3 regions of the Pseudomonas sp. BGA-UO-ETr-WB11 genome follow, and region 3 is predicted to be linked to each of the others. Evidence: predicted binding sites of a transcription regulator. Region 3 holds the regulator's gene; each other region holds the start of a gene.

Evidence for each region. The regulator sigma-54, encoded in region 3, starts transcription at its own class of promoters, with help from an activator protein. The targets are predictions, from matches to a motif close to ANTGGCATNNANNTTGCTNT.
Region 1: the regulator sigma-54 is predicted to act here: its motif matches at 5,491-5,510, upstream of glnK (P-II family nitrogen regulator).
Region 2: the regulator sigma-54 is predicted to act here: its motif matches at 3,584-3,603, upstream of AC56DI_RS17325 (ammonium transporter).

The regions. Positions count from the first base shown of each region.
Region 1 covers NZ_JCAQOS010000008.1:388,842-398,824, reverse strand. Annotated here, with positions in the region: gene aguA (agmatine deiminase) at 1-185, shown strand, start outside; partial or broken gene AC56DI_RS15620 (PAS domain-containing protein) at 303-1,079, shown strand; gene AC56DI_RS15615 (methyl-accepting chemotaxis protein) at 1,074-1,619, shown strand; gene AC56DI_RS15610 (DUF6691 family protein) at 1,688-2,107, opposite strand; gene AC56DI_RS15605 (YeeE/YedE family protein) at 2,110-2,544, opposite strand; gene AC56DI_RS15600 (ArsR/SmtB family transcription factor) at 2,541-2,864, opposite strand; gene sutA (dormancy-specific transcriptional regulator SutA) at 3,035-3,367, opposite strand; gene AC56DI_RS15590 (ammonium transporter) at 3,604-4,920, opposite strand; gene glnK (P-II family nitrogen regulator) at 4,960-5,298, opposite strand; gene AC56DI_RS15580 (accessory factor UbiK family protein) at 5,705-5,980, shown strand; gene AC56DI_RS15575 (YifB family Mg chelatase-like AAA ATPase) at 6,020-7,519, shown strand; gene AC56DI_RS15570 (LysR substrate-binding domain-containing protein) at 7,526-8,440, opposite strand; gene AC56DI_RS15565 (NorM family multidrug efflux MATE transporter) at 8,568-9,953, shown strand.
Region 2 covers NZ_JCAQOS010000008.1:812,190-822,172, reverse strand. Annotated here, with positions in the region: gene ureC (urease subunit alpha) at 1-1,556, shown strand, start outside; gene AC56DI_RS17330 (hypothetical protein) at 1,608-2,252, opposite strand; gene AC56DI_RS17325 (ammonium transporter) at 2,254-3,552, opposite strand; gene AC56DI_RS17320 (DMT family transporter) at 3,662-4,534, opposite strand; gene AC56DI_RS17315 (hypothetical protein) at 4,710-5,180, shown strand; gene AC56DI_RS17310 (DksA/TraR family C4-type zinc finger protein) at 5,182-5,448, opposite strand; gene AC56DI_RS17305 (isocitrate lyase/PEP mutase family protein) at 5,520-6,386, opposite strand; gene AC56DI_RS17300 (substrate-binding periplasmic protein) at 6,568-7,326, opposite strand; gene AC56DI_RS17295 (Hsp70 family protein) at 7,610-8,875, shown strand; gene AC56DI_RS17290 (class I SAM-dependent methyltransferase) at 9,300-9,983, shown strand, end outside.
Region 3 covers NZ_JCAQOS010000008.1:1,029,972-1,039,954, forward strand. Annotated here, with positions in the region: gene ptsN (PTS IIA-like nitrogen regulatory protein PtsN) at 1-294, opposite strand, end outside; gene hpf (ribosome hibernation-promoting factor, HPF/YfiA family) at 310-618, opposite strand; gene AC56DI_RS18325 (RNA polymerase factor sigma-54) at 701-2,200, opposite strand; gene lptB (LPS export ABC transporter ATP-binding protein) at 2,344-3,069, opposite strand; gene lptA (lipopolysaccharide transport periplasmic protein LptA) at 3,069-3,611, opposite strand; gene lptC (LPS export ABC transporter periplasmic protein LptC) at 3,598-4,167, opposite strand; gene AC56DI_RS18345 (KdsC family phosphatase) at 4,176-4,700, opposite strand; gene AC56DI_RS18350 (KpsF/GutQ family sugar-phosphate isomerase) at 4,700-5,674, opposite strand; gene AC56DI_RS18355 (ATP-binding cassette domain-containing protein) at 5,913-6,722, shown strand; gene mlaE (lipid asymmetry maintenance ABC transporter permease subunit MlaE) at 6,722-7,519, shown strand; gene mlaD (outer membrane lipid asymmetry maintenance protein MlaD) at 7,519-7,986, shown strand; gene AC56DI_RS18370 (MlaC/ttg2D family ABC transporter substrate-binding protein) at 8,001-8,639, shown strand; gene AC56DI_RS18375 (STAS domain-containing protein) at 8,636-8,944, shown strand; gene AC56DI_RS18380 (BolA family protein) at 9,325-9,564, shown strand; gene murA (UDP-N-acetylglucosamine 1-carboxyvinyltransferase) at 9,587-9,983, shown strand, end outside.

The DNA.
Region 1 (9,983 bases), 640 kb from region 3:
TGATCGTCAACGGCGGCATCATTGCGCCCAAGTTCGACGACTCCATGGACACCGAAGCAGAAGCCATTCTCCAGCGCCTGTTCCCCAACCACCGCGTGGTGATGGTCCCAGGCCGCGAGATCCTCCTCGGCGGCGGCAACATCCACTGCATCACCCAGCAACAACCGGCGCCGCAACAACGCTAAACAATCGGCGGCCGAGGCGCCTCGGCCGCTGCTCAAGTTTGCTGGCCGCTCGGCGATAACAGTTGAAAGCGACTAGGCTGAATAAGCCTTATAAAAATTTCGACTGCCGAGACCGCCATGTTCAATTCCCGCCTCAAACAAGAACTTGCGCACTGCCAACAGCAATTTAGTGACGCCTCCGCCACCCTGGCAGCGCTCGGCCGTTCAATGGCGCTTATCGAGTTCAAACCCGACGGCACCATCCTCGACGCCAACAACAATTTCCTGAGCTTGATGGGCTATACCCTGGAAGAAGTGCGCGGCCAGCATCACCGCCTATTTTGCGAACAAGGGCTCAGCAACAGCCGTGAATACACCGAGTTCTGGCGCCGCTTGGCGTCCGGCGAGTTCGTCAGTGAGCGCTTTTTGCGCCGCGACAAACACGGTCGGGAAATCTGGCTGGAGGCCAGCTATAACCCGGTTCTCAGCGCCAGCGGCCAGGTCGATAAAGTGGTCAAAATCGCCTCGGATATCAGTGCTCAGGTGCGCATGGAGCAGGAACAAAATAGTCTGATCAATGCCATCAACCGCTCCATGGCCGTGATCGAATTCAACCTGCAGGGCGAGGTACTGACGGCCAACGACAACTTCCTCAGCACCATGGGCTATCGCCTTGAGGATATCCGCGGCAAACACCACAGGCTCTTCTGCAACCGCGAAGACGCCGACTCCGCCGCCTACAAAAGCTTCTGGGCACAATTGAATCGCGGCGAGTTCGTTTCCGGGCGCTTCCAGCGCGTCGGCCGCAACGGCCAACCCATCTGGCTACGCGCCACCTACAACCCGGTTTTCGATGCCCACGGAAAGTTATACAAAGTGGTCAAATTTGCCACTGACGTCACCGAACAGGTGCTGCAACAAGAAGCCGAAAGCCGCGCGGCGCGTATCGCCTACGACACCGCTCTGCAAACCGACGCCACGGCCCAACAGGGTGCCCAGGTGGTGCAACAAACGGTCGAAATCATGCAAGGCATCGCTGGCGAGCTGAACCGCGCTGCCGAAGGCATCAGCGCCGTCAGCGAGCAGTCGGAAATGATCAGCAGCATCGTACAAACCATCCGCGGCATCGCCGAGCAAACCAACTTGCTGGCGCTCAACGCCGCCATTGAAGCTGCCCGTGCCGGTGAGCAGGGCCGCGGCTTTGCCGTGGTCGCCGACGAGGTGCGCAGCCTGGCAGGACGGACCAGTCAAGCCACGGTGGAGATTGTCGAGGTGGTACGTCGCAACCATGAACTGGCCCAAGGCGCGGTCAGCAGCATGGACGCCAGCAAGGACAAAGCCGAACAAGGCGTAAGCCTGGCCAATGAGGCCGGCGCCGTCATTCTGGAAATCCAGGAAGGTGCACGCCGCGTGGTTGAGGCCATCAGTCAGTTCACCGCGACCCTCGAGCAATAGCGCCCGACAGCACGCCTAGCCGACGGCCGTGATGGGCCTGAGTGCGGCGTAGCCACTGCGGCGCTGTTTTAGCCGCGTGAGCGGCGCTCCAGCACCTCGAACAACGCCATGCCAGCCAGCATGGCGGCGACAAACAGCAACACCTGCCAATGACCGGTAAGCAGTATCGCTACTGCCGGTCCCGGACAGATGCCGGCAATGCCCCAACCGATACCAAACAGCAGGCTGCCGCCGATCAGGCGACGATCCAGCTCACGCTTGACCGGCAACTGCATCGGCGCGCCCAGCAAGGAGTGCGAACGGCGCTTGGCCCAAGTCAGGGGCAACAGAGCCACCGCAATCGCGGCGGCCATCACCAGCGCCAGCGACGGATCCCAGGCACCGCCGAGATCGAGAAAACTCAGCACCTTGGCCGGATTGGCCATGCCCGCCAGTAACAGGCCAAGGCCGAAGATCAGCCCGGCGAAAAACGCAGTCAGCTTGCCCATGGTTACACCCCCAGGCCGTGACGGAGGACATACACCGTGGCAAAGCCACTGGCCATAAATGCCAGGGTCGCCACCAGCGAACGCGGTGACAGGCGCGAGATGCCGCACACACCATGCCCACTGGTGCAACCGGCGCCATAGCGAGTACCCACACCCACCAGCAGGCCTGCCAGCAGCAAACTCAGCCAGCCGCCCTGGAACTCGATGGCCGGCAAGGCCGCGAACACTTGCCAGAGCAGCGGTGCCTGCAGTAGACCAAGCAGGAACAACGCTTTCTCCCCCCGCCCCTCACCACCACGCGCGAGCAAGCTACCGAGCAAGCCGCTGATGCCGGCGATGCGACCGTTAAACAGCACAAACAGCGCCGCCGCCAAGCCAATCAGCGCACCACCTGCCAGCGCTGACCAGGGCGTGAAGTGCAGCCAGTCGATGGTCATTGCGCACCTCCACAAAATTGCTCATACAAGGTACTGATCACCGCCAGCGCCGCCGGGCTGCTGATCCGGTAATAGATCTGCTTGCCGTCGCGGCGCGTTTCCACCAGGCCTTCACGGCGCAGCACGGCGAGCTGTTGCGACAGAGTCGGCTGGACGATACCGAGCAAGGTTTCCAGCTCGCTGACATTGCGCTCGCCCTGAGACAGCTGGCACAGCAGCAACAGGCGATCGGGATTGGCCAGCGCCTTGAGCAACTGGCCAGCGGCACTTGCATTGGCGCGCAGCAACTCAAGGTCCGGCGCGGCGGTAGGATCAATCACGGCATGTACTCTCACGACAAACAATATACTTTTGAATATATTGTTTATTGGTGAAATGTACAGCCGAGCCGATCAACGGCCAGACACGTTCAGCTTCCAGGGCGCGAGCTCGCCAAATTGAAACCAATAAAAAAGCCCGCGACTGGCGCGGGCTTTTCGGTGCAGCGTCCTTAGATAGGGCGGCTGCCGTATTTGCTGTCGGGCTTCTTGGGTGGATCGGCCACTACGTTGGCTTCCACCTCCTGCACCTTGCCACCGCGGGAAAGGAACTCTTCCATGGCGCGGGCCAGGGCATCGCGTTCTTTCTGCTTGGCTTCGACACTGGGCAGCTCGTCGACATCGACAGCGGCCTTGGCTTTGGCTTTGCCTTTGGCGGCCGGTACGACCTCGTCGTCACCATCGCCATCGTCATCACTGACGCCATCATCGGCAGCGGCCAACTCCTCGCCTTCGTCCTCGTCGGCGCCTTCCAGCTCGTCGTGTTCCAGATCGTCGTCGCTCATGTTCCAACCTCATGACTTGCGAAAAACAAGTTAGTTATAGCCCAGACGCGCCGTCTTTCTCGCCCGTCCGGAAAAAATTCAGAAACGTCCGCTGGCCGATTGCTCAGGCACGCAGCGCGCTTACGGCGCGCATTCTAGCGTGCTGCCAGAAAAAGCAAAGACCGGCCTAACCAGTTTGTTCTCAGACAATGCAAAACGCCCGGAATATCCGGGCGTTTTGTTGTTACGCGTCAAGCTTACAGGTTGTAGCCACGCTCGTTGTGCAGCGCCAGGTCGAGACCAACAGTCTCTTCTTCGTCGCTAACCCGCAGACCCATGACCATGTCGATCACTTTGAGGATCACGTAGGTGACGATGGCGGTGTAGACCACGGTGAAGGCAACACCCTTGAACTGGGTGAAGAACTGCGCGCCGATGTCTTCCACGGTGCCGAAGCCGCCCAGTGCCGGAGCTGCGAAAATACCGGTCAGCAGTGCACCCACGATACCGCCGATACCGTGTACGCCGAAGGCGTCCAGGGAGTCGTCGTAGCCCAGCTTGCGCTTCAGGCTAGTGGCGCAGAAGAAGCAGATCACGCCAGACGACAGGCCGATGATGATGGCGCCCATCGGGCCGCAAGTACCAGCAGCCGGGGTGATAGCCACCAGACCAGCGATCACACCCGAAGCGATACCCAGTGCGCTTGGCTTACCGTGAGTCAGCCACTCGGCGAACATCCAGCCCAGTGCGGCAGCAGCGGTAGCGATCTGAGTGACCAGCATGGCCATACCGGCAGTGCCGTTGGCAGCGACGGCGGAACCGGCGTTGAAACCGAACCAGCCGACCCACAGCATGGCAGCGCCCATCAGGGTGTAGCCGAGGTTGTGCGGAGCCATCGAAGTGGTTGGGTAGCCTTTACGCTTGCCCAGCACGATGCACGCTACCAGACCGGCGATACCGGCGTTGATGTGCACCACGGTGCCGCCAGCGAAGTCCAGCACACCCCAGTCCCACAGCAGGCCGCCGTTGCCGGACCAAACCATGTGTGCGATCGGTGCGTATACCAGGGTGAACCAGATGCCCATGAACACCAACATCGCAGAGAACTTCATGCGCTCAGCGAAAGCACCCACGATCAGCGCCGGAGTGATGATGGCGAAGGTCAGCTGGAACATGATGAACACGCTTTCCGGTACGGCGTAGCTCAGGCTCGCCGGCGTTACGCCAGCCAGGAAAGCTTTCGACAGACCACCGATAAAGGAGTTGAAGTTAACCACCCCTTGTTCCATGCCGGTCACGTCGAACACCAGGCTGTAACCGTAGATAACCCACAGCAGACTGATCAGACCGGTGATGGCAAAACACTGCATCATCACCGACAGGATGTTCTTCGAACGGACCATACCGCCGTAGAACAGCGCCAGGCCGGGGATGGTCATGAACAACACCAGTACGCTGGAAATCAGCATCCACGAGGTGTCACCGGAATTCAGCACAACCTCGTCAGCCATGGCCAGACCTGGGGTTGCAAGGGACAGCAGGGCGCCAAGCCCTGCGAACTTACGCAGAGTCATAGAGTTACTCCTGGGGCGAAGGGGGTTCGGGGCTACGGCTTAAACTGCGTCAGTGCCGGTTTCGCCGGTACGGATGCGGATAGCTTGTTCCAGGTTGACCACAAAGATCTTGCCGTCACCGATTTTGCCGGTGTTGGCCGCCTTGGTGATGGCTTCAATCACGCGATCCAGCTGATCATCAGCAATGGCCACGTCGATCTTCACCTTAGGCAGAAAGTCGACCACGTATTCAGCGCCACGGTACAACTCGGTGTGGCCCTTTTGCCGACCGAAGCCTTTCACTTCAGTGACGGTGATGCCTTGCACGCCGATCTCCGACAGGGATTCGCGCACGTCGTCCAGCTTGAACGGCTTGATGATGGCAGTGACTAGTTTCATGTAACTTTCTCCTGTGTTTGGTGGACTTGCCCCAGGACCGAACCCGTAGCAAGTCTAAGCGCAGTGTCTGGCTTTGTAACGCGCCCGCCGGCCTTTGCCTGCTTTGTTCTGCGCCAACCAAGGGCTTGCGGCGAAACGCATCCGCCTATCCTGTCGCAGCGCAACTGCATCGGTGCATGCGTCGGAAGGGACTAAGCAGAAACCTTGCCAGTTCTGAAAAAACGCTTTGATTCAGTCGCTTACACAGCAAAGTAGGGGCTAGGCCGAATCACAGCCCGACAGCCATGCACGACAACAGTGCACAGCCCTCGCCCCCAGTGCGCGATAACCGTGCAGTCGTGGCCGCCCAGGATTGGTGCCAAGGCTGCGTGCTACACTGCCGGCCGACCGATATTGGAACCTCATCATGCTGCCACCCAAAGCCCTGCTCGACGTCCTCAGCACCCAGGCCGCGCGCCTGTTCAATGGCGACAGCCCATTGCCCCGTGGCGAGTTCGAAGCACAACTCAAAGTTCTGCTGCAAAGCGCCTTCAGCAAGCTCGACCTGGTCAGCCGCGACGAGTTTGATAGCCAGATGGTGGTCCTCGCCCGCACCCGCTCGCGCCTGGAAGCCCTGGAAGCCAAAGTCGCCGAACTGGAAGCCAAGCTAAGCTCTGCGGACACACGCTCTACCGCCGACTGATCAACCGATCACGGCGGGCGATCTGATCAAGGAGTGATCATGTCACTGGCCATCGTCCATAGCCGCGCCCAAGTCGGCATCGAAGCACCGGCGGTCACTGTCGAAGCCCATCTGGCCAACGGCTTGCCCTCTCTGGCGCTGGTGGGTCTGCCGGAAACGGCAGTCAAAGAGAGCAAGGATCGCGTACGCAGCGCCATCCTCAACTGCGCCTTCGACTTCCCACCACGACGCATCACGCTCAACCTGGCACCGGCCGATTTACCCAAGGATGGTGGCCGCTTCGACTTGGCGATTGCCCTGGGCATCCTCGCTGCCAGCGGGCAAATCCCCGCCACCGCCCTGGATAATCTTGAATGCCTCGGCGAGCTGGCCCTGTCCGGCGCCGTGCGCCCGATCCAGGGCGTACTGCCCGCGGCGCTCGCCGCCCGCGCAGCCGGACGCACTCTGGTGGTGCCCCTGGCCAATGCCGAGGAAGCCTGCCTGGCTTCGGGCCTGACGGTGCTGGCGGTTGAGCATCTGCTGCAACTAGCGGCCCACCTGAATGGCCAGACGCCTCTGGCGCCCTACCAACCAGCCGGCCTGCTGCGCCAAGTGCGCCCCTACCCGGACCTGGCCGAAGTGCAGGGGCAGAGCGCCGCCAAGCGGGCACTGCTGATCGCCGCTGCGGGCGCCCATAACCTGCTGTTTTCCGGCCCTCCCGGCACCGGCAAGACCCTGCTGGCCAGCCGCCTTCCGGGCTTACTGCCGCCACTCAATGAGCAGGAAGCCCTGGAAGTCGCGGCGATCCATTCGGTGGCCAGCTATGCGCCACTGGACGCCTGGCCGCAGCGACCGTTTCGCCATCCGCACCATTCGGCGTCGGGACCGGCACTGGTCGGCGGCGGTAGTCGCCCGCAGCCGGGTGAAATTACCTTGGCCCATCACGGCATTTTATTTTTGGACGAGCTCCCCGAGTTCGACCGCAAGGTGCTTGAGGTTTTACGCGAGCCCTTGGAAAGTGGCGAAATTGTGATCGCCCGCGCCCGTGACAAGGTGCGCTTTCCGGCGCGCTTCCAGCTGGTGGCGGCGATGAACCCATGCCCCTGCGGTTACCTCGGCGATCCCAGCGGCCGCTGTCGTTGCAGCGCCGAACAGATTCAGCGCTATCGCAGCAAACTGTCCGGGCCCTTGCTCGACCGCATCGATCTACACCTGCACGTCGCCCGCGAGGCCACCGCTCTGCACGCCAATCCCGACAGCGGCACCAGCAGTGCCCAGGCCGCCGCCACGGTGGCCGCCGCCCGCCAGCGGCAAGAGCAGCGTCAGGGCGGCGCCAATGCCTTTCTCGACCTCCAGCAACTGCGTCAGCACTGCGGCCTCAGCGGCGACGACCAGCACTGGCTGGAAAGCGCCTGCGAACGCCTCGGCCTGTCCCTGCGCGCCGCCCACCGCCTGCTCAAGGTCGCGCGCACCCTGGCGGACCTGGACGCCGTCGACGCGATCCAACGCAGCCATCTGGCTGAAGCCCTGCAATACCGGCCCAGCAGCCCAACAGCCTGAGGCCTGCTAGAAGCGGCTGACCGCCGGCAGGCGCATGGCCGCCACCTCCGCGAGCAAATAGTCGCGCAAACGCTGGAAGCGTTCCTGACCACGGCGCGCTTTGGGCCATACCAGGTAATAACTGCAACCGCTGAACACCGCCGTCGGCAAAGGCAGCGCCAGTCGCCCTTGTTCGACGTCCTCGGCGACCAGCAGCAGATCGCCAATCGACACGCCATAACCGCGTGCCGCGGCGACGATACCCAACTCCAGCATGTCGAACACCTGACCGCTCTTCAGCGGCACCTGCTCGCTCAGGTCCATGGCCTGCAACCACTGGCGCCAGTCACGGCGATCAGGGGTGGGGTGCAGCTGCTCGGCGGCCTGCAGGCGTGTCACGTCCCAGGCGCCGTCGGCCGCAGCCTCGGGAGCGCAGACCGGAATCAGCCACTCCTCGAACAGCTTGACGTGCTCCCAGCCCTCGGGAAACACGCCGGTGTTGAGCAACACCGCGCAGTCGTAGGGCTCACGTTCGAAGTCGACTCGATCGACGTCCATCCACGCTGCCGTCAGCTGCACCTCGATGTCTGGTTGCTGCAGACGAAAACGCGACAACCGCGCCAGCAGCCAACGCATGGTCAGGGTCGAGGGTGCCTTCAGGCGCAGCGCACCCTCCTCGCTACGCAAACTGGCGCAGGCGCTTTCCAGGGCCGCAAAGCCCTGCTGCAACCCTGGCAGCAGCAGCCGCCCCGGCTCGGTCAGGCGCAGGCCGCGGCCTTCGCGGGCAAACAGGCGGCAGCCGAAATCCACCTCCAGGGTGCGGACATGGCGGCTCACTGCACTCTGGGTGATGGCCAGCTCCTGAGCCGCCTTGGTGTAGGACAGGTGGCGGGCGGCCGCCTCAAAGGCGCGCAGGGCATAGAGCGGAGCGAGGCGGCTCATTGATGAGTAAAACTCATGACTGGCATGGCTTTTATCCTTTTGTGCCGGGGCTGGCAGGCTGCGCAGAATAGCGACTATTGCCTGCCACGGAACAGTTCTGGCGGCGCCTGAATGATGATTACCGCTTATGTCTAACAGTACCCGCCATGAACTCTCAGCCCTCCTGCGCCTGGCCGGCCCTCTGGTGGCCGCGCAACTGGCCCACGTGCTGATGGTGTTCACCGACACGGTGATGATGGGCCTGCTCGGCCCCGCCGCCCTGGCCGCCGGCGCGCTCGGCGCGGCCAGCTACAACCTGGTGTCGATCTTCTGCGTCGGGGTGATGGCGGCCGTCGGCAATCTGGTGGCGATCCGTCATGGCGCCGGCGATGGCGACGGCGTGCGGCACATGACCCAGGCCGGCATCTGGGTGGCTGCCGGCCTGGCGCTGCTGGCGGGCATCCTGCTGTGGTGGATGGCGCCGCTACTACAACTGGCCGGCCAGCAAGCCGAGAACATCAGCGGCGCCATGACGTTCCTGCACAGCCTGGTGTTCGCCCTGCCTGGCTATCTGCTGTTTATGGCCCTGCGCGGCTTCACCAGTGCCCTCGGTCGGCCCGGCCCGGTGCTGGCCATCAGCCTGGGCGGCGCCCTGCTCAACTTTGTACTCAATTACGCGCTGATCAAGGGCCTGTTCGGCCTGCCGCAAATTGGCCTGGCCGGCATCGGCCTGGTCACCGCCATCGTCATGAACGGCATGGCCCTGCTGCTGGCGCTGCATATTCGCTGGCAGCCGTTCTACCGGCCGTGGCCATTGCTGACCGGGCTGCTGCGGCCGACCCGGCGCAACCTGGCGGAAAACCTGCGCCTGGGCCTGCCGATCGGCGGTACCTATGTGGTCGAGTCCGGTTTGTTCTTCGTTGCTGCCTTGTGCATGGGCGCGCTGGGTAGCACCCAGTTGGCCGCCCACCAGATCGCCATCCAGGCGGTCTACGTGGTGTTTATGGTGCCGGTGGGGATTTCCTATGCCGCCAGCCTGCGCATCGGCAAGCACTACGGCGCCCAACGCTGGCACGCGGCACGCCAGACCGGACGCCTGGCCATCGGCCTGGGCGCGGCGTGCATGCTCGGTTTTGCCCTGCTGTTCTGGCTCGCGCCACAGTGGGTGATCGGCCTGTTCCTCGACCGCGCCGACGCCGGCAATCAGGCGATCATTGAGCTGGCCGTCAGCCTGCTGGCGATTGCCGCCTGGTTCGAGCTGTTCGACGGCCTGCAGACCATCGCCATGGGCGCCATTCGCGGCCTCAAGGACGCCCGCACCACGCTACTGGTAGGACTGTTCTGCTACTGGGGGATTGGCGCGCCGGCCGCCTGGCTACTGACCTTCACCCTCGGCTGGGGCGCCGAAGGGGTGTGGTGGGGGCTGGCCATCGGCCTGGCCAGCGCCGCCATCGGCCTGACCCTCAGTTTCGAAGCCAAGACCGCGCGCCTGTTAAGGCCGCAGTCGGCAACGGCCAAGGCCTGTCTGTTGTAGGTTGGGTTGCGGAGCACCAACAAGCGCTCG
Region 2 (9,983 bases), 220 kb from region 3:
TCATCCGCGACGGCATGGGCCAGAGCCAGCTGTGCGCGGCGGATGTAGTCGACACGGTGATCACCAACGCGCTGATCATCGACCACTGGGGCATTGTCAAAGCCGACGTCGGCTTGAAAGGCGGGCGCATCGCCGCGATCGGCAAAGCCGGTAACCCGGACATCCAGCCGAACGTCACCATCGCCATCGGCGGTGCCACCGAAGTGATCGCCGGCGAGGGCATGATCCTCACCGCCGGCGGCGTCGACACCCATATCCACTTCATCTGCCCGCAGCAGATCGAAGAAGCCCTGATGAGCGGCACCACCACCATGATCGGCGGCGGCACGGGGCCGGCCACCGGCACCTACGCCACCACGGTCACGCCAGGGCCGTGGCATATGGCGATGATGCTCAAGGCCGCCGATGCCTTCCCGATGAACATTGGCTTTACCGGCAAGGGCAACGTCTCACTGCCGGAGCCGTTGATCGAGCAGGTCAAGGCCGGCGCCATTGGCTTAAAGCTGCACGAAGACTGGGGCACCACTCCGGCGGCCATCGACAACTGCCTGAGCGTGGCCGATGAGTACGATGTACAAGTGGCGATCCACACCGACACCCTGAATGAATCCGGTTTCGTCGAAACCACCCTGGGCGCCTTCAAAGGCCGCACCATCCACACCTACCACACCGAAGGTGCCGGCGGCGGCCATGCGCCGGACATCATCAAGGCCTGCGGCTTCCCTAACGTGCTGCCCAGCTCGACCAACCCGACCCGGCCGTTCACCAAGAACACCATCGACGAACACCTGGACATGCTGATGGTCTGCCATCACCTCGATCCGAGCATCGCCGAGGACGTGGCCTTTGCAGAAAGCCGGATCCGCCGCGAGACTATCGCTGCCGAAGACATCCTCCATGACCTCGGTGCGTTCAGCATGATCAGCTCCGACAGCCAGGCCATGGGCCGCGTTGGCGAAGTGATTACCCGCACCTGGCAGACCGCCGACAAGATGAAGCAGCAGCGCGGCGCTCTGCCAGAAGACGGGCCAGGCAACGACAACTTCCGGGTCAAACGTTACATCGCCAAGTACACCATAAACCCGGCGATCACCCACGGCATCAGCCACGAAGTGGGCTCCATCGAAGTGGGCAAGTTTGCCGATCTGGTGCTGTGGCGCCCGGCGTTCTTCGGCGTAAAGCCGACACTGATCCTCAAGGGGGGCGCGATTGCCGCCAGCCTGATGGGCGATGCCAACGCCTCGATCCCAACGCCACAACCGGTGCACTACCGGCCGATGTTCGGCAGCTACGCTGGCATGCTGCACGCCACCAGCCTGACCTTTATCAGCCAGGCCGCCTTCGACGCCGGGGTGCCAGAGCAACTGGGTTTGCAGAAGAAGATTGGCGTGGTCAAGGGCTGCCGTACCGTGCAGAAGAGCGACCTGATCCACAACGACTACCTGCCCGATATCGAAGTTGATCCGCAGACCTATCAGGTCAAGGCCGATGGCCAACTGCTCTGGTGCGAACCGGCCGATGTGCTGCCGCTGGCGCAGCGCTACTTCCTGTTCTGAAGTGACCTCGCCGTCTTGCCCGAGGCTCGACGGCGAGGGCTTGGTACAGCGCTATAACAGCTTCTGCGGCGCCAACGGCAGTTGCAGCAGTTCGACCTGCTGCACCGCACGCGTCAGCAATTGATCAGCCTTGACCGGCCCCAGGTACTCGCACAGGCCGATATACAGCAGGCTTAAGAGTTTGCGCAGCTGCTGCAGATCGAGGCCAATGCGCGCCAAGGTGCCGCCACGCTCGAGCCAGCCACGCAGACGCAAGCGCAGCTCGGTGTCCATGCCCATGTCATTCAGGTTGGCCGCCGCAAAGCGCCGCAGAGAAATCACCTGCGACTCGCTCAACCCGGCAAACAGCGCATCGCTGAGGGCCTCGAAGGTCTGCCGGGCCTGCGCATCCGGACCGCTGACTTCGACGGCTTTGGCGCCAGCACCTTTACGCCAGGCTTCCAGCTGCGCCGCAGGGTCCGGCAACAGCGCCGAACTGGGGCCACTCATCACGCTGATCAACTCGCGGTACAGCAGTGCGCGCTCCAGCTTGCGCCCGCAACGCTTGGCCACCTCGCCGAGAAACTCATTCAGGGCAAAGGATGGTTTGTCTGCGTAGTTGGCCTCCCACAGCGACAGCATCGGCAACAGTTCATCTTCAGTCAGATAACTGGCGAGGCCGGTATAGATCGCACGTCGGCGTGTACTCAGACTCATCTCAAGCCCTCCTACCCAGCTCGCTGGCATCAAAGGTCACACTCTGGCCAAACTCGGGATAACCCACTTCCGCGTGCTCAGAGAAGTCCAGCCCACGCTGTTCGTGCTGCACAGGCACACGCAAGCCAATGGTTTTGGCCATCAGCAAGTACATCATCAATGCCAGTGGAAACACCCAGAGAAAGGCGGCGGCCACACCGAGCAACTGGATCAGCACCCGTGAGCCATCAAACAGATCACCGCTATAAAACAAGCCGGCCGCCAGCGTGCCCCAGACGCCGGCAAAACCATGCACCGGCACCGCGCCCACCACATCATCAAGACGCAGGGCCTCCATCAGGCGCATGCCGTATATCACCAGAAAACCGGCAACTAGACCGGTGAGCAAGGCAAACGCCGGCGCCATGGTGGCGCAGCCCGCCGTGATGCCGACCAGCCCACCCAAGGCACCATTGACGGTACTGGTAAGCAGGATCGGACTGGAACTGCTGCGCAGCGCCAGGACCGCCCCGAGCGCGCCGGCCGCCGCTGCCAGATGGGTGTTCAGAGCAATCAGGCCCAGGCTGACATCGACCTTCAAGGTGCTGCCGGCATTGAAGCCAAACCAGCCGACCCAAAGGATAAAAGCCCCCAAGGTCACCAGGCTGAGGTTATGCCCAGGGATCGAACGCGGCGTACCATCCGGAGCAAAGCGACCCAGGCGCGGGCCCAGCACCAAAATGCCCGCCAATGCACACCAGGCCCCCACACCATGCACCACGGTGGAGCCGGCAAAGTCGATAAACCCCAGCTTCGCCAACCAGCCCTGGCCGCCATAAGCGCCACCCCAGGCCCAGCTGCCGAAGACCGGATAAATGAAACCGCAGATCAGCAACGCACCCATCAGGTAAGCACCGTAACGCGTGCGCTCGGCCATGGCGCCGCTGGCGATGGTTGCTGCCGTGGCCGCGAACATCATCTGAAACAGCAGGAAGGTGAAGTCCCAGGGCTCGCCGCTGTAGGGCGCAAAATGGCTCATGCCATACCAGCCCGTAAGGTTGGCGCCAAACATCAGGCCAAAGCCCACCAGCCAGAACATGATGCTGCCGACGCAGCCGTCCATGAAGTTTTTCATCATCACGTTGACGGCATTCTTGGCCCGCGACATGCCGCTCTCCAGCAGGGCGAAACCCGCCTGCATAAAGAACACCAGGGCACTGGCGAGCACGACCCAGGCGGTATTGATCGCCTCATCAGTGGCCGCGTGGGCCAATGGCGCAACGCCCAACAGGACCAACAACAGCAGAAGATGCTTGTTCATACGGCGCCCCATCATTGAGTGATGAGGAGACATAGCAACTCTTACGCCAACACCGGAAATACGCCTGCATGCGTCCGCAGCAGACCGGCCACCCGACTCTCGCCAGCCGCTAGCTGTTGGCCGTCGCGCGGTGTTGGCTCCAGGCCAGGGCGAAGCCACTGAGGATGATCACCGCCATGCCGAGAATCGCCCAGAGATCCGGCGTGTGGTCGAAGAACAGCATGCCCAGCACGGTCGCGGTGACGATTTGCACATAGGTGAACGGCGCCAGGCTGGCGGCGCTACCGAAGCGGTAGGCATGGGTCAGCAGCATGTGCCCGGTCATGGCGGTGGCGCCCAGGGTCGCCATCAGCAGGCCATCCACCAGGGTTGGCGTCTGCCAGAACCAGGGCAGCAGCACGCTCACGCTCAGGGTGCCGACCAGGGCGGAGAGAAAGTTGCTGGTGGCTGGGTGGTCGGTGCTGCTCAGGCGCCGGGTCAGGAGCTGATACAGGCCAAAGCAGAACGCCGCGCCCAAGGGCAACAGGATCGCCGGAGTAAACAACGCGCCACCAGGGCGCACGATCAGCAATACGCCGAGCAGACCAACGCCCACTGACAGCCACAGGCCGCGACTGATGTGCTCTTTCAGCCAGGTGGCCGACAGCACAATAACCACCAGCGGCGCGAGAAAGATCACCGCCGTGGCCTCACCCAAGGGGATAAAGCGCAGCGCGCTGTAGAACAGCAAGGTGATGGCCACCAGGCTCAGGCCACGCACCAACTGCAACCATGGCCGCTGGGTGCGCAGCAGGTTAAGGCCCATGCGTGGTGCAAACAGGGCGAGCATCAGCACGCTCTGCGACAGGTAGCGCAGCCATACCACCAACAACAGGGGGTACACCGCCGTAAGCGACTTCGACAAAGCATCCTGGCTGGCCAGCAACAACCCGGCAGCCAGAATCAGCAGGATGCCCAAGGTGGGCTGATGACGCGTTGGCACGGACAGGTACCCAACTCATAGTTAGCAGACTAACAATACTAACGACGACGCCAGCGCCTGACCAGCCAGTCAAGACCGCTGACCGCGGACACATCCTTGATATACGACAATCCGCAGCAGCCTTGCGCGACTAGACTGAAAAGTCTCAGCCCATACGCGTTGGAGGATCTTCAGCATGACCAGCCCCAAGTACCTTTGCCTCCTGACCGCTGCCCTGCTGTTGGCGGGATTACCACTGGCCCATGGCGAAACCCTGGTGCCGCTGCAGGGCCAGACCCAACAGCAGATCCAGGCGGACATTGCCGCCTGCCAGAGCAGCGCAAGCAGTACAGCCAGCAGCACCACGAGCAGCAGCGGCGGTGAGCGCTTACGTGGCGCAGCCAAGGGCGCCGTGGCCGGAGCGGCAGCGGCCGAGGTGCGCGGGCAACGACACGACGGCGCCTATGACAAGGTGAATGACGATATCAAACAGGAGTACCGCCAGGAGCAGGCCCGCGACACGGCCAAGGTCGGCGTAGTGGTCGGCGACTCACAGCAGCGCCAGAGCCGGCGCGAAGAGCGGCGCAATGGCGACTCGGCCACCAGCAGCTCGTCGGCGAACTACCAGAGCTGCATGAGCAGCCGCGGCTACTCGATCACCCCGTAACTCAGCGCAGCTGGCTGTCCTTACTACCGCGGCGGTTGTAACCGGCGCTCACGGACTGCTGCTGGTCCAACTGCGCCTGGCAGCTGACGCACAAACGTACACCGCGGATCGCCACACGCCGCGCCTCGGGGATGGGCGCCTCGCACTCGGCGCAATGACTCAGGCTTTCGCCCGTCGGCAGCTGACTGCGAGCGCGCTGGATGGCGTCCTCAATGCTGCTGTCGATCTGCTCCTGCACCGCCCCGTCACTGGCCCAACCACCAGCCATGCCGTTCTCCCACTGAATGCCTGTGAAGGCTCAGGTATGGGCGCATCGACGACCTTTTACAAGCCTGGTACTTACTCTTGCACGTCCATAAATTCCCGCGCCCAGACGAAGTAGTCCTCGGGCTGGGTGTACTTGTGCGCCAGCTCCGAGGCGCTTAAATCATTGCCGCAAGCCAGCTGGCGCTGCTGGCGCAGGCAGTCGTAGGTGGCCTTGATCGCGGCAAAATAAGCCGCATGGCCGTCGACCACGATGCGCACGCCGAGGCTGGCCAGGCGCGCATCGTCGCGCAGCGCCGGATTGCCGTAACTCACCAACATCAAGGGCACCCGCAGATGAACAGCAATCTGTTCCAAGTGCTCGAAGTCGCGCACACCCACCAGGCAGATGGCATCGGCACCGGCCTGCTGATAGGCGCTGGTGCGCTCAATCACCTGCTCGACCGCCAACACGCCGGCATGGGTGCGGGCGATGATCGCCAGCTCACTGTCGACCCGCGCCTCCAGCGCCGCGCGCAGCTTGCCGACGCCCTCGTCGACGCCAATTAGGTCGGTGGATTTGCGCCCGAACTGGGCTGGCAACAGGGTGTCTTCCAGGGTCAGGGCGGCGACGCCAGAACGTTCCAGCTCGACCACGCAGCGCATCACATTGAGGGCATTGCCATAGCCATGGTCGGCATCAGCAATCACCGGCAACTGGGCGACACGACCGATGCGCGTGGCCTGCTCGACGAACTCGCTGAGGCTGATCAGGGCAAAGTCCGGCGCAGCCAAGACCTGCAAGGAGGCGACCGAGCCACCGAGAATGCCGACTTCGAAACCGAGGTCAGAGGCGATGCGCGCCGACATGGGGTCGAACACCGAGGCGGTGTGATAGCAGCAAGTGCCACTGAACAACGCGCGCAGATCAAGGCGGAGCTGATGGTGTGAGATTCGGGACATGGGCGATTCCAGCAACATGGGAGCTAAGGTGAGTCGTCCGTTTGCCCTGGCAAGACACATACCAAAGACCTATTGCCAGCGCTGGCGCGCTGTTGCAGGCAGTCGACGCCTGCAGAAACGGCGGGTTCACGCCAGCCCAGTCGTTGGAGTGGCGACGTGCCGCCACTACCTGAGCCTGTTGCTAGCGATCCGCCAACGGCACAGTCTCGACCCGCACTGCATCCGGCAAGGGCCGGCCGGGAAACCAGCGTTCGTGGATGCGGGCAAAACTGCCATCAGCGCGCATCGCCTGCAGACTGTCCTGCCAGCGGTTGACGATGGCCGCATCGGTCTGCAGAGAGAACGCCAGGTACGACTGATTCTGCATAAAGCACAGCTGACGCTTCACCGCGCTCGCCTCCATGCCGTGCTGAGCCAGCATCTGCGGCAAGGCCACGTCGCTGGCAACCAGCAGGTTGATGCGCTGGTTCTGGAACATGGTCATCATCTTTTCCGGAGTGGTGACCGTAAAGATGTTGTTCAGCCCCTGGCTGCTCAGGTACTCGTGGCTGTACCACTGGCGCGGCACGGCCAGGCGGCCATCGCGAGCCGCATCGGCCAGGTTGTTGATGCGCAAGGGCGAGTCTTGGTGCGAGTAAAAACAGGTGCGCGCCTGCACCAGCGGCCCAACCCACTGGAACAACGCTTCACGCGTGGCACCACGGGCAGTGGCAAACAGCCCGACATTGGCCTGGCTCTTGGCTAGGTTATAACCGCGGGTCCAGGGCGCTAGTTCGATGCGCGCGCTATCACCACTGCGAGCCAACAACGCCTGCACCACTTCGACCACGAACCCCGCCGGCTGGCCATCCTGGCTGTAATTCAGCGGCGGATTCTCTTCGGTGTACAGCCGCAAGTCAGCCGCCTGCAGGCGCAGCACCTGCCACGCGCAGACAGACAAAAGCAAACATCTTTGCATTCTCATTGAAGACTCCCGTGCCTGGGCTGTTACCGCTCCGTTACGGCACTCTAGACGCAGTCTAGCCGGGGCATGACCCAAACGAACGAAGGGCTGAAGGCGCCTGGTCGGCGCCGCAGAGCGGCAACTGACGAACGGTGATCCGGGCCACGACAGCCGCCCAACCCGATACCTCGACTGCGCATATAACAAACGACAATTGGCCAAGCACCCGGCGACGCTCTCGCATACACTGCGCGGCCGTTTTTTCCGGAACACTCGTCGTATGAGTCTCGACCTTCCCGCCAATGCCCTGGGCATCGATTTCGGCACGTCCAACTCCACCGTCGGCTGGCTGCGCCCCGGAGCGCCGACCCTGCTGCCCCTGGAAGAAGGCAAGATCACCCTGCCGTCAGTGCTGTTCTTCAACTACGAAGAACGCCACTCGGTGTTCGGCCGCCTGGCCCTGCACGAGTACCTGGAAGGCTACGAAGGCCGGCTGATGCGCTCGCTGAAAAGCCTGCTGGGCTCCAAGCTGCTGAAAAGCGAAACCACCGTGCTCGGCAGCGCCGTCCCCTTCAAGCAGATCCTTGGCCTGTTTATCGCCGAGTTGAAGCAGCGCGCCGAGGTGATTGCCGAGCGGCCGTTCGAGCAGGTGGTGCTGGGCCGCCCGGTGTTCTTCGTCGACGATGACGAGAAGGCCGACAAAGAAGCCGCCGACACCCTCGAAGGCGTGGCCAAGAGCATCGGTTTCAAGGACGTGTCGTTCCAGTACGAACCCATCGCTGCAGCCTTCGACTACGAAAGCACCATCAGCAAGGAAGAACTGGTGCTGATCGTCGACATCGGCGGCGGCACCTCGGACTTCTCGCTGATCCGCCTGGCGCCCGAGCGGCACATGGTCGCCGAACGCCATGACGACATCCTCGCCACCGGCGGCGTGCACATCGGCGGTACCGACTTCGACAAACAGCTCAGCCTGCAAGCGGTGATGCCGCTGTTCGGCTACGGCAGCCGAATGAAAAGCGACGCGCCGATGCCCACCAGCGTGCACCTCAACCTGGCCACCTGGCACACCATCAACGCGGTGTACGCACAAAAATCCCAGCTGGCGCTGAAGAGCATGCGCTACGACATCCTCGACCCGACCGGCATCGACCGCCTGTTCAAGCTGATCGAACAGCGCGCCGGGCACTGGCTGGCCATGCAGGTTGAAGACAGCAAGATCGCCCTCAGCGAAACCGAACGCCTGCACCTGTCCCTGGAGCGCATCGAGGCGGAGCTGGGTGTCGAACTGACCCGCGCCGGCTTCAACGCCGCCATCGGCAATCTGCTGGAGCGCGTACGTGGCAGCGTTACCCAACTGCTGGGCAACGCCGGGGTCAGCGTCGAGCAGGTCGACACGGTGTTTTTCACCGGCGGCTCCAGTGGAATCCCGGCCCTGCGCCAGCAGATCGCCGCCCTGCTGCCCAATGCGCGGCATGTGGAAGGCAATGTGTTCGGCAGCATCGGCAGCGGCCTGGCGATTGAAGCGAAGAAGCGCTATGGCTAGTGCCCTTTGCTGACGAGGCATCCATTAGCTTTTGCATGCTCAGCGCCTACTGGTTTCGCCCTTACGGCGAGTTACTTTCTCTTTGCTTGCGCGAAAGAGAAAGTAACCAAAGAGAAAGCGCACCCGACATCCGGGTTTCGCTGCGCGAAACTTCCCTCGCTACGGCACTGTTCCGAGGGTCGTCACGGTGGGCCATCCCTGGCCCATCGCTCCTCATTTGGCATCCCTGCCAAATGCCCCTCTACACAGCACCTCCACTCGGCCTCCTGACGGGACCGAGAGATCGAGGCGTGTCTAATATTTGTGGGAGCGGTCTTGACCGCGAAGCCAGGCAAACACAGCTCCAAAACGCTGTAGCGCCCAACGCGCGTTACCCGCCGCGCTTAAATGCTAGGATTGCCGCTAGCCACAGCGGACCCGCCCGATGACAGCACTGCAACAACCGCCAGCCTTGCCTCACCCTGCCCCGCGCGCCTTGCTGGCTCAGCTGGGGGCGGCGTTGTTGGTGCTGGGACTGATGCTGATGGCTCAGCAGCTGTTCGCCTATCGCCCCAGCCTGCTCGGTGCCGGGTTGTTGCAAGGGTTGCTGGCGGCCTTGCTCGGCCAGCGCTTGGGCTTGTCGTCCTGGTGGCTACCGATCAACCTGCTGTTCGTACCTGCCCTGCTCGCCCTCAATGGTCAACAACTGCCGCCGATGCTGTTACTCGGCGCCTTTGTGCTGCTGTTGCTGCTGAACTGGAACAGCCTGCGTGAGCGGGTGCCGCTGTACCTGAGCGGGCAAAAAACCATCGCTGAGCTGGAACAACTGCTGCAAGCGCTGCCGGCCAATTTGCGCTTTATCGACCTCGGCTGCGGCCTGGCTGGCAGCCTGTATCAACTGTCGCGGCGCTACCCGCAGGCGCACTTCGCCGGGGTGGAAACCGCACCACTGGTGTTCCTCCTGGCCTGGTTGCGCTGCCTGCTGCGACCCAATTGCCAGATCCGCTACCGCAACCTCTGGCAGCAACCGCTGGGCGGTTTTGACGTGGTCTATTGCTTCCTCTCGCCAGCGCCGATGCCGCGTTTGTGGGCCAAGGCCCGCGGCGAAATGAGCCCAGGCGCGCTGTTG
Region 3 (9,983 bases):
CACCGGCGCACCGTCAATGGCGTCAAAATCGACAGCACTGTCCAGATGCAACACGGCACTCAGTGGTGCATGACAGCCAGGCAGGCGGCAGTGCGGAATGGCAATACCATTGCCAAAACCGGTCGAGCCGAGCTTTTCCCGGGCTATCAGGCTTTCGAAGATGTCCTGTTCATCCAGTTCGGGCAGCTCGGTGGCTACCAGGCTGGCAATCTGTTCAAGGACGCGTTTTTTGCTGCCGCCCGGCACGCTCACCAAGGAGCGGCCGGGGGTCAGGATATTTTCAAGTCGGATCATAGGAAGGGGGGAGTGTCAGCGGACAGTAGCGCCCTGCAGACGTTCTAGCTGTTTTTCCTTGTGCTTGATCAGTTGACGGTCGAGTTTGTCAGCGAGCAGGTCGATCGCTGCATACATGTCTTCGTGCTCGGCGTTGGCGACGACTTCGGCGCCAGCGACGTGCAGGGTGGCTTCAATTTTCTGCTTGAGTTTTTCGACCGCCATGGTCACCTGAACATTGGTGATTCGGTCGAAGTGACGTGACAATCGGGCGAACTTTTCGTCGATGTAGTCACGCAGGGCGTCGGTCACATCCAGTTGGTGTCCACTGATGTTGACTTGCATACCGCATTCTCCTTGTTGCCGTGTGTAAGTAACAGGCTAGCAGGCCTGTCACCGGAAACACTGTGGCGTTGCTCAAGTCGTCTCAGATAAGTCGTTTACGTTCGCTGGAAGGCGCTATCCCGAGGGATTCACGGTACTTGGCTACGGTTCGACGGGCGACTTGAATGCCTTGTGCTTCCAGTAAACCAGCGATCTTGCTGTCACTCAACGGCTTTTTCTGATTTTCCGCGGCCACCAGTTTTTTGATGATGGCGCGGATCGCGGTGGACGAGCATTCGCCGCCTTCCGAGGTGCTGACGTGGCTGGAAAAGAAGTATTTCAGCTCGTAAATACCGCGTGGGGTGTGCATGAATTTCTGCGTGGTCACCCGCGAAATAGTCGACTCGTGCATACCCACGGCTTCAGCAATGTCGTGCAGAACCAGAGGTTTCATGGCCTCGTCGCCATACTCGAGAAAGCCGCGCTGGTGCTCGACGATCTGGGTCGCAACCTTCATCAGGGTTTCGTTGCGGCTTTGCAGGCTCTTGATGAACCAGCGCGCTTCCTGCAATTGGTTGCGCATAAAGGTGTTGTCGGTACTGGAGTCCGCGCGACGGACGAAGCCTGCGTATTGCGGGTTGACCCGCAGGCGCGGCACGGCCTCCTGGTTGAGTTCTACCAGCCAGCGCTCGTTGTGCTTGCGCACGAGCACGTCGGGGACCACATATTCCGGTTCGTTCGCCGAGATCTGCGAGCATGGACGCGGGTTGAGGCTCTGGATCAGTTCGATGACCTGGCGCAGGTCGTCTTCCTTGAGCTTCAAACGGCGCATCAACTGGCTGTAGTCGCGACTGCCGAGCAGGTCGAGGTAGTCGCCGGTGAGGCGCTTGGCTTCGGTAAGCCAGGGCGTATCGGCATCCAGTTGGCGCAGTTGCAGGAGCAGGCATTCGCGCAGGTCGCGGGCACCGACGCCGGCGGGTTCGAATTGCTGGATGCGATGCAGCACCGCCTCGACTTCGTCCAGTTCGATATCCAGTTCGGGGTCGAAGGCTTCGAGCACTTCTTCGAGGCTTTCTTCGAGGTAGCCCTGGTTGTTGATGCAGTCGATCAGGGTGACCGCAATCAGGCGATCGGTATCGGACATCGGCGCCAGATTCAGCTGCCAGAGCAGGTGTGCCTGCAGGCTCTCACCGGCGGAGGTGCGGGTGGTGAAGTCCCACTCATCATCGTCGCTGTTGCTTGGCAAGCTGCTGGCGCTGGTTTGGTAGATGTCTTCCCAGGATGTGTCGACGGGCAGTTCGTTGGGAATGCGCTCGCCCCAGTCGCCTTCATCGAGGCTGTCGACTGTCGGTGCGGTTTCCTGGTGGTCGGGCTGCTCGGGTGCGCTGGCGGCTTGTACATGCTCGACGTTATCGGCCATGGGGTCGGCGTTGTCGAAATCTTCACCTTCTTCCTGGCGTTCGAGCATCGGATTGGACTCCAGGGCCTCCTGGATCTCTTGCTGCAGATCCAGGGTAGACAGTTGGAGCAAGCGGATGGCCTGTTGCAGCTGCGGTGTCATCGTCAGCTGCTGGCCCATCTTGAGGACTAGCGATGGTTTCATGGCAGGCTAAGAACCTTATTCGCCGGCGCAAAGGCGCATTGACTACGAGGGCGCATCAGGCGCCCGCAATAAGCAAATTATATGCCTGACCTTGAAGGATTTCCCTGTCTAGCGCAACCGATCCATGGCTGAAGGTCGGGTCGTTACAGGCGGAACTCATGGCCCAGGTAGACGTCTTTCACCAGTTGGTTGGCCAGGATGGTTTCGGCATCGCCTTCGGCAATCAGCTGACCGTCGTTAACGATGTAAGCGGTTTCGCAGATGTCCAGGGTTTCACGCACGTTGTGATCGGTGATCAAAACACCGATGCCTTTGGCCTTTAGCTGGTGAATGATCTGCTTGATATCGCCGACGGAAATCGGGTCGACACCGGCAAAGGGTTCATCCAGCAAAATAAACTTGGGATCGCTGGCCAGGGCGCGCGCGATCTCAACCCGGCGTCGCTCGCCACCGGACAGGCTCATGCCCAGGTTGTCGCGGATATGGGTGATGTGGAATTCCTGCAGGAGGCTTTCCAGGCTCTGGCGTCGGCCGCTGCGATCAAGGTCTTTGCGCGTTTCGAGGATGGCCATGATGTTGTCGGCCACCGTCAGCTTGCGAAAGATCGAGGCTTCCTGGGGCAGATAGCCGATGCCAGCTAGGGCGCGGCCATGCATGGGCAGGAAGGTCACATCTTGCTGGTCGATCAGCACGCGGCCCTGATCGGCGGCGACGAGGCCGACAATCATATAGAAACAGGTGGTTTTGCCGGCGCCATTGGGGCCCAGTAGGCCGACGATCTGCCCGCTCTCGATGGACAGGCTGACGTCGCGCACGACTTGGCGGCCTTTATAGCTTTTGGCCAGGTGTTGGGCTTTAAGAGTGGCCATTACTGCGCCTGCTGTTCGGCGGGTTTGCTCTTCGGCTGGATCACCATGTCGATGCGTGGGCGCGGCGAGGTGATGGCACTGCCGTTGGCGCGCCCGGCGTTGACGATCTGGCGTTTGGTGTCATAGACGATTTTCTCGCCTTCGAAGGTGTTGCCTTCCTGAATCACCTTGGCCTGGTCGATCAGTACGATACGCTCATTGCTGGCGTAGTACTGGATGGTCAGGCCATAGGCTTGCACCAACTGCTTGTCGACGGCAGGTTTTTGTTCGTAATAGGCGGGCTTGCCGACGGCGGTGAACACGTCGATATCGCCTTGCGGGGTTTGGGTGATGGTCACGGTGTCGCCGGTGATCTTCAGGCTGCCTTGAGTAATCACTACGCCGCCGCGATAGACGGCCACGCCTTGTTTATCGTCGAGTTCGGCACTGTCGGCCTGCACGCGAATCGGTTGCTCGCGATCAGTGGGCAAGGCCCAGGTGCCGGCGCTGGTGAAGGCGGCGCTCAGGCTGAGCAGCAGGGAGAAGGTTTTAACGAACCTCATGTTGGCCTCTTACGTTGGACAGCAGGAGCATCCTGCCGTCATTCAAGTACGCTTTCATTCCTTGTGCCGTGGTCACTCCATTGGCGGCCTCGATTCTAACGGCTTGCTGGGTCTGCGCATATTCTTTGTCCGGGAATACGGTCAGACGGCTGCTGGTCAGGATCGTCGGTCGGCCTTTGGCGTCGGTGCGTGCCACGCGCACGTTATCAATCAGTTCAACTTCTTTGCCGCCGGGGGCAACTTCGCCGCGACTGCTTTGCACGTGCCAGGGTTGTACGTTGCCGCGGTAAAGCAATAAGTCGGGATTAGTCAGCAGGGTGAGATCGCTGGCTTTGATGTGCTCCAGTTTGTCGCTGGTCATCACATGGTCGAGCGAGCCGTCGGCCTGAAACTGGGTGCTTTTGGCGTTGATGACGTAGAAGTCGATCGCGTTAGCGTCGCTGGCGCTCGGCGGGTTGCGGTTGAAGCTTTCCGGGCGAATGTTCCAGTAGCCCACCGCCGCCAACAGGGCGGCAATGAGGGTAAAGATCAGCGGGCGGCGCAGTTTGCTCAGCATGGTCAGCTCTACAGGTAGGCGTCGAGGGCAGCGTCGAGGCTACCTTGGGCGCGCATGATCAGTTCGCAGAATTCGCGTGCGGCGCCTTCACCACCTCGGGCTTCGGTCACACCATGGGCATGCTGGCGGACAAAGCCGGCGGCATTGGCCACGGCCATGCCCAGGCCGACGCGGCGGATGACGGGCAGGTCAGGCAAGTCGTCGCCCAGATAAGCCACTTGAGCGTAGTTCAGGCCGAGTTCGCCGAGCAGTTCGTCCAGCACCACCAATTTATCTTCGCGGCCCTGATACAGATGCTGGATACCCAGGTTGTTGGCGCGCTTTTCCACTACGGGTGTGCTGCGGCCGCTGATGATGGCGGTGCGCACCCCGGAGTTGATCAGCATCTTTATGCCTTGGCCGTCGAGGGTGTTGAAGGTTTTGAACTCACTGCCGTCGGTCAGAAAATACAGGCGGCCGTCGGTGAGGACGCCGTCGACGTCAAAGATCGCTAGTTTGATTGCCTTGGCACGTTGCTGCAGGTCTTGGTTCATTACATCACTCCGGCGCGTAGCAGGTCGTGCATGTTCAGGGCGCCTACCGGGCGGTCCTGGTCGTCGACCACTACCAGCGAGTTGATCTTGTGATCTTCCATGATTTTCAGGGCTTCAGCGGCGAGCATGTCTGGTCGGGCGGTTTTGCCGTGGACGGTCATGACATCATCAATGCTGGCCTTGAGCACGTCGACGCCGCGATCCAGGGTGCGCCGCAGATCGCCGTCGGTAAACACACCGGCCAGGTTGCCGTCGGCCTGCAGGACCACGGTCATGCCCAGGCCTTTCTGGGTCATTTCCAGCAGTGCATCGCGCAGTGAGGTACCGCGAAGCACACGTGGCAGACTGTCGCCGCTGTGCATCACGTGCTCGACTTTCAGCAGCAGGCGACGGCCCAGGGCGCCACCCGGATGGGAAAACGCGAAGTCTTCGGCGGTAAAGCCGCGGGCTTCCAGTAGGGCGATGGCCAGGGCGTCGCCCAGTACCAGCGAGGCGGTGGTCGAGGAGGTGGGTGCCAGGTTCAGGGGGCAGGCTTCCTGGCTGATGCGTGCATCCAAGTTGACTTCGGCCGCTTTGGCCAAAGGTGATTCAGGGTTGCCGGTCATGCTGATCAGGGTAATGCCGAGGCGCTTGATCAGTGGCAGCAGGGTGACGATCTCGGCCGTGGAACCTGAGTTGGACAGGGCCAGGACCACGTCGTCGCGGGTGATCATGCCCATGTCGCCGTGGCTGGCTTCGGCCGGGTGCACAAAGAATGCAGTGGTGCCGGTGCTGGCCAGGGTGGCGGCGATCTTGTTGCCGATATGCCCGGATTTGCCCATGCCGACCACCACGACCCGGCCTTTGCTCGCCAGGATCAGCTCGCAGGCGCGGACAAAATTCGCGTCAATGCGCGCAAGCAAACCCTCCACCGCTTCGATTTCGAGGCGAATGGTGCGTTGGGCGGACTGGATCAAGTCGCTGGACTGGCTCATGGGGTCGGAGTACCGGGCGATTAAAAGCCGGCGATTATAGCGGCAAAGGCGCTTGGGCTCACCCTTGTTTGTCGTAGGGGGTAAATGCCGGCTTGGGCAGCGGTTTGTGCCTTGGGTGGTCTGTGGGTCGATGGTATAGTGCGCGGCTTGTTTATGGAGGCAGGCTGGCCCCGACGATGGGCGAGTGTCCTGCAAGGCGGGCACGACGTCAGTAATGACGGCAGCATAAGGAGTCCAGATGAGTGCCGAGAATGCCAATGCGGTCGAACTGAAGGGTGTGACCTTTCAGCGTGGCGCACGCAAGATTTTCAATAACGTCGATATCTTTATCCCGCGCGGCAAGGTCACCGGCATCATGGGGCCTTCCGGTTGCGGCAAGACGACCCTGCTGCGCCTGATTGCCGCCCAACTCAAACCGTCCCAAGGCGAAGTATGGGTCGACGGCAAGAACCTGCCGACCCTGTCGCGGGCTGAACTGTTCGACATGCGCAAGCAGATGGGTGTGCTGTTTCAGAGCGGCGCCCTGTTTACCGATCTGGATGTGTTCGAGAACGTGGCGTTTCCGCTGCGCGTGCACACCAAACTGCCTGAAGAGATGATCCGCGACATCGTGCTGATGAAGTTGCAGGCTGTAGGCTTGCGCGGGGCCATCGAGCTGACGCCGGATGAACTGTCCGGCGGCATGAAGCGCCGTGTGGCATTGGCGCGGGCTATTGCTCTGGATCCGCAGATTCTGATGTACGACGAGCCGTTTGTCGGTCAAGACCCGATCGCCATGGGCGTGCTGGTGCGCCTGATCCGCCTACTCAATGATGCCCTGGGGATCACCAGTATCGTGGTCTCCCATGACCTGGCGGAAACCGCCAGCATCGCCGACTACCTGTATGTGGTGGGTGATGGTCAGGTGCTCGGTCAGGGCACGCCGGACGAGTTGATGAACTCGGACAATCCGCGTATTCGTCAGTTTATGCAGGGCACGCCAGATGGCCCGGTGCCGTTTCATTATCCGGCACCCAATTACCGCGACGATCTTTTGGGGGGGCGCTGATGCGCAGTTTGCCAACACTTGAGCGGATTCGTCTGTTCGGGCGCGCCGGCATTGAGGTGGTCGAGGCCCTAGGCCGCTCCACACTATTTTTGCTACACGCGTTGCTGGGCCGAAATGGCCTGGGCAGTGGCTTTCAATTGCTGGTTAAGCAACTGTATTCGGTAGGTGTGTTGTCGCTGCCGATCATCATTGTGTCCGGGGTTTTTATCGGCATGGTGCTGGCGCTGCAGGGCTACAACATTCTGGTGGATTACGGTTCCGAACAGGCGGTAGGGCAGATGGTGGCCCTGACCTTGCTGCGTGAGCTGGGTCCGGTGGTCACCGGCTTGCTGTTTGCTGGGCGTGCGGGCTCGGCGTTGACCGCCGAAATTGGCAACATGAAGTCCACCGAGCAGTTGTCCAGTCTGGAAATGATCGGTGTAGACCCGCTCAAGTACATCATTGCTCCGCGCCTGTGGGCCGGCTTCATCTCCATGCCGTTACTGGCGCTGATCTTCAGCGTGGTTGGTATCTGGGGTGGCGCCATGGTCGCGGTTGACTGGCTGGGCGTTTATGAAGGCTCGTTCTGGGGCAATATGCAGAACAGCGTGAACTTCCATGAAGACGTGCTCAACGGCGTGATCAAGAGCATTGTCTTTGCCTTTGTGATCACCTGGATTGCCGTGTTCCAAGGCTATGACTGTGAGCCGACCTCGGAAGGCATCAGTCGTGCGACAACCAAAACCGTGGTCTACGCCTCTTTGGCGGTACTGGGCCTGGACTTTATTTTGACTGCCTTAATGTTTGGAGACTTCTGATGCAAACCCGCACCCTGGAAATCGGTGTTGGCCTGTTTCTCCTGGCTGGATTGCTGGCTTTGTTGTTACTGGCCCTGCGCGTCAGCGGCTTGTCGGTAGCCGACAGTGCTGACACCTACAAGCTGTATGCGCACTTCGACAATATTGCCGGCCTGACCGTGCGCGCCAAGGTCACCATGGCCGGCGTCACTATCGGTAAAGTCACTGCTATCGATCTCGACCGCGACAGCTATACCGGTCGGGTGACCATGGAAGTGCAGAAGCGCGTGGATAACCTGCCTACCGACTCCACCGCGTCGATCCTTACGGCCGGCCTGCTCGGTGAGAAGTACATCGGCATCAGTGTAGGGGGGGAAGAGGCGCTGCTTAAAAATGAGGGCACCATTCGCGACACCCAATCGGCGCTGGTGCTGGAAGACCTGATCGGCAAGTTCCTGCTCAATACCGTGAACAAGGACAGCAAATAATGGGAGTGCTCAACATGCGTTCGTTCCTTTGTCGTGGCCTGCTGGTGTTGCTGGCTGCCCTGCCGTTGTTTGCCAGTGCCCAGACGGCGCATCAGGTGGTGCAACAGACCACCGAGCAGCTGCTGGCCGATTTGAAGACTAATCGTCAGGTTTACCAGGGCAACCCCAACGCCTTTTATGATGCGCTCAATCGCATCATCGGCCCGGTGGTGGATGCCGACGGTATTTCCCGCAGCATCATGACCGTCAAGTATTCACGTGGCGCGTCGCCTGAGCAGTTGCAGCGCTTTCAGGATAACTTCAAGCGCAGCCTGATGCAGTTCTACGGCAATGCCTTGCTGGAGTACGACAACCAGGAAATTCGCGTGTTGCCGGCGCGCATGGAAGACCCTGAACGCGCCAGCGTAGGCATGGAAGTCAAGGACAGCAAGGGCACCATCTACCCGGTTTCCTACACCATGGTCAGCCTCAATGGCCAGTGGATGCTGCGTAACGTGATTATCAACGGCATCAACGTCGGCAAGCTGTTCCGTGACCAGTTCGCCGATGCCATGCAGCGCAATGGCAACAATCTCGACAAGACCATCGACGGCTGGGCTGAAGTGGTCGCCAAGGCCAAGCAAAGCGAAGCCGCACAGGCCAGCGGCACATGAGTGCGGCCAGCATCAGCCTCGCGCCCTCTGGTGAGTTGCTGCTTGCCGGTGTGCTGGATTATCGCAGCGGCCCAGCCTTGCGCGAGGCGGGCGGCAAGCTGATCGCCACGCACCCAGCCGCAGCGTTGAGCCTCAATTGCGCGGCGGTGGAGAAATCCAGCAGCGTCGGCTTGGCCCTGGTGCTGGCGTTTATGCGCGATGCGCAGGCTGCAGGTAAATCCCTGGTGGTCTGTCAGGTGCCGGCGGATATGCGCGAAATCGCCCAGGTCTGCGAGTTGACTGAGGTGTTGCCGCTGCAGGCATAAGCAAGAATTGTCTGGCCCACCGGTCAGTGAACCTAGGGTCTGTTGCCGTTTCATTCGCAGCCGCGCCGGAGTCTGTTTTTGCGCGAGGTAAGGCGCGAGGAGCGCGATTTGGTTGTTCCAAATAAGCGACGAGTAACGCCGCCTCGCGCAAAAACAGGCCCGGCCCTTCGGGTTGCGCGAGAAATGGCCACCGCTGTTGTTGCAGGACTTGCTAAGGGAATAACCATTACTTGCGTCCTGCGCCTAACCGGGGACCATTTCTCGCAGCAACGCGGTTTGCGATGAAACGGCAACAGACCCTCGTAACGGGGTTCGCAGGCCGGGGGCTTTTTTGTATGATGGCCGACCCCGCGCGCGTAGGGCGCCGATAGAGGTTGAGCATGCAGGCCGTAGAAGTGAAAAGCCTCCTGGAGGCAAAACTGCCGGATACCCAGGTAGAGGTAGAAGGGGAAGGCTGTAGCTTCCAGTTGAATCTGATCAGCGACGCCCTGGCCAGTCTGAGCCCAGTCAAGCGTCAGCAACAGGTTTATGCCCACCTGAACGCCTGGATCGCCGATGGCAGTATCCACGCCGTGACCATGAAATTCTTCAGCCGCGCCGCTTGGGCGGAGCGCACCTGAGCCTGCGGGCGATGAGACTCCTATGGATAAATTGATTATTACTGGCGGCATTCGTCTTGATGGCGAAATCCGCATCTCCGGGGCGAAAAACGCCGCCCTGCCGATTCTGGCTGCCACCTTGCTGGCCGATGGCCCGGTGACCGTGTGCAACCTGCCGCACCTGCACGACATCACCACCATGATCGAGCTGTTCGGTCGCATGGGCATTGAGCCGGTGATCGACGAGAAGCTCAGCGTCGAAATCGACCCGCGCAGCATCAAGACCCTGATCGCACCCTACGAGCTGGTGAAAACCATGCGCGCCTCGATCCTCGTGCTCGGCCCTCTGGTTGCGCGCTTCGGTGAGGCTGAAGTGGCACTGCCTGGCGGTTGCGCCATTGGTTCGCGTCCGGTCGACCTGCACATCCGTGGTCTTGAAG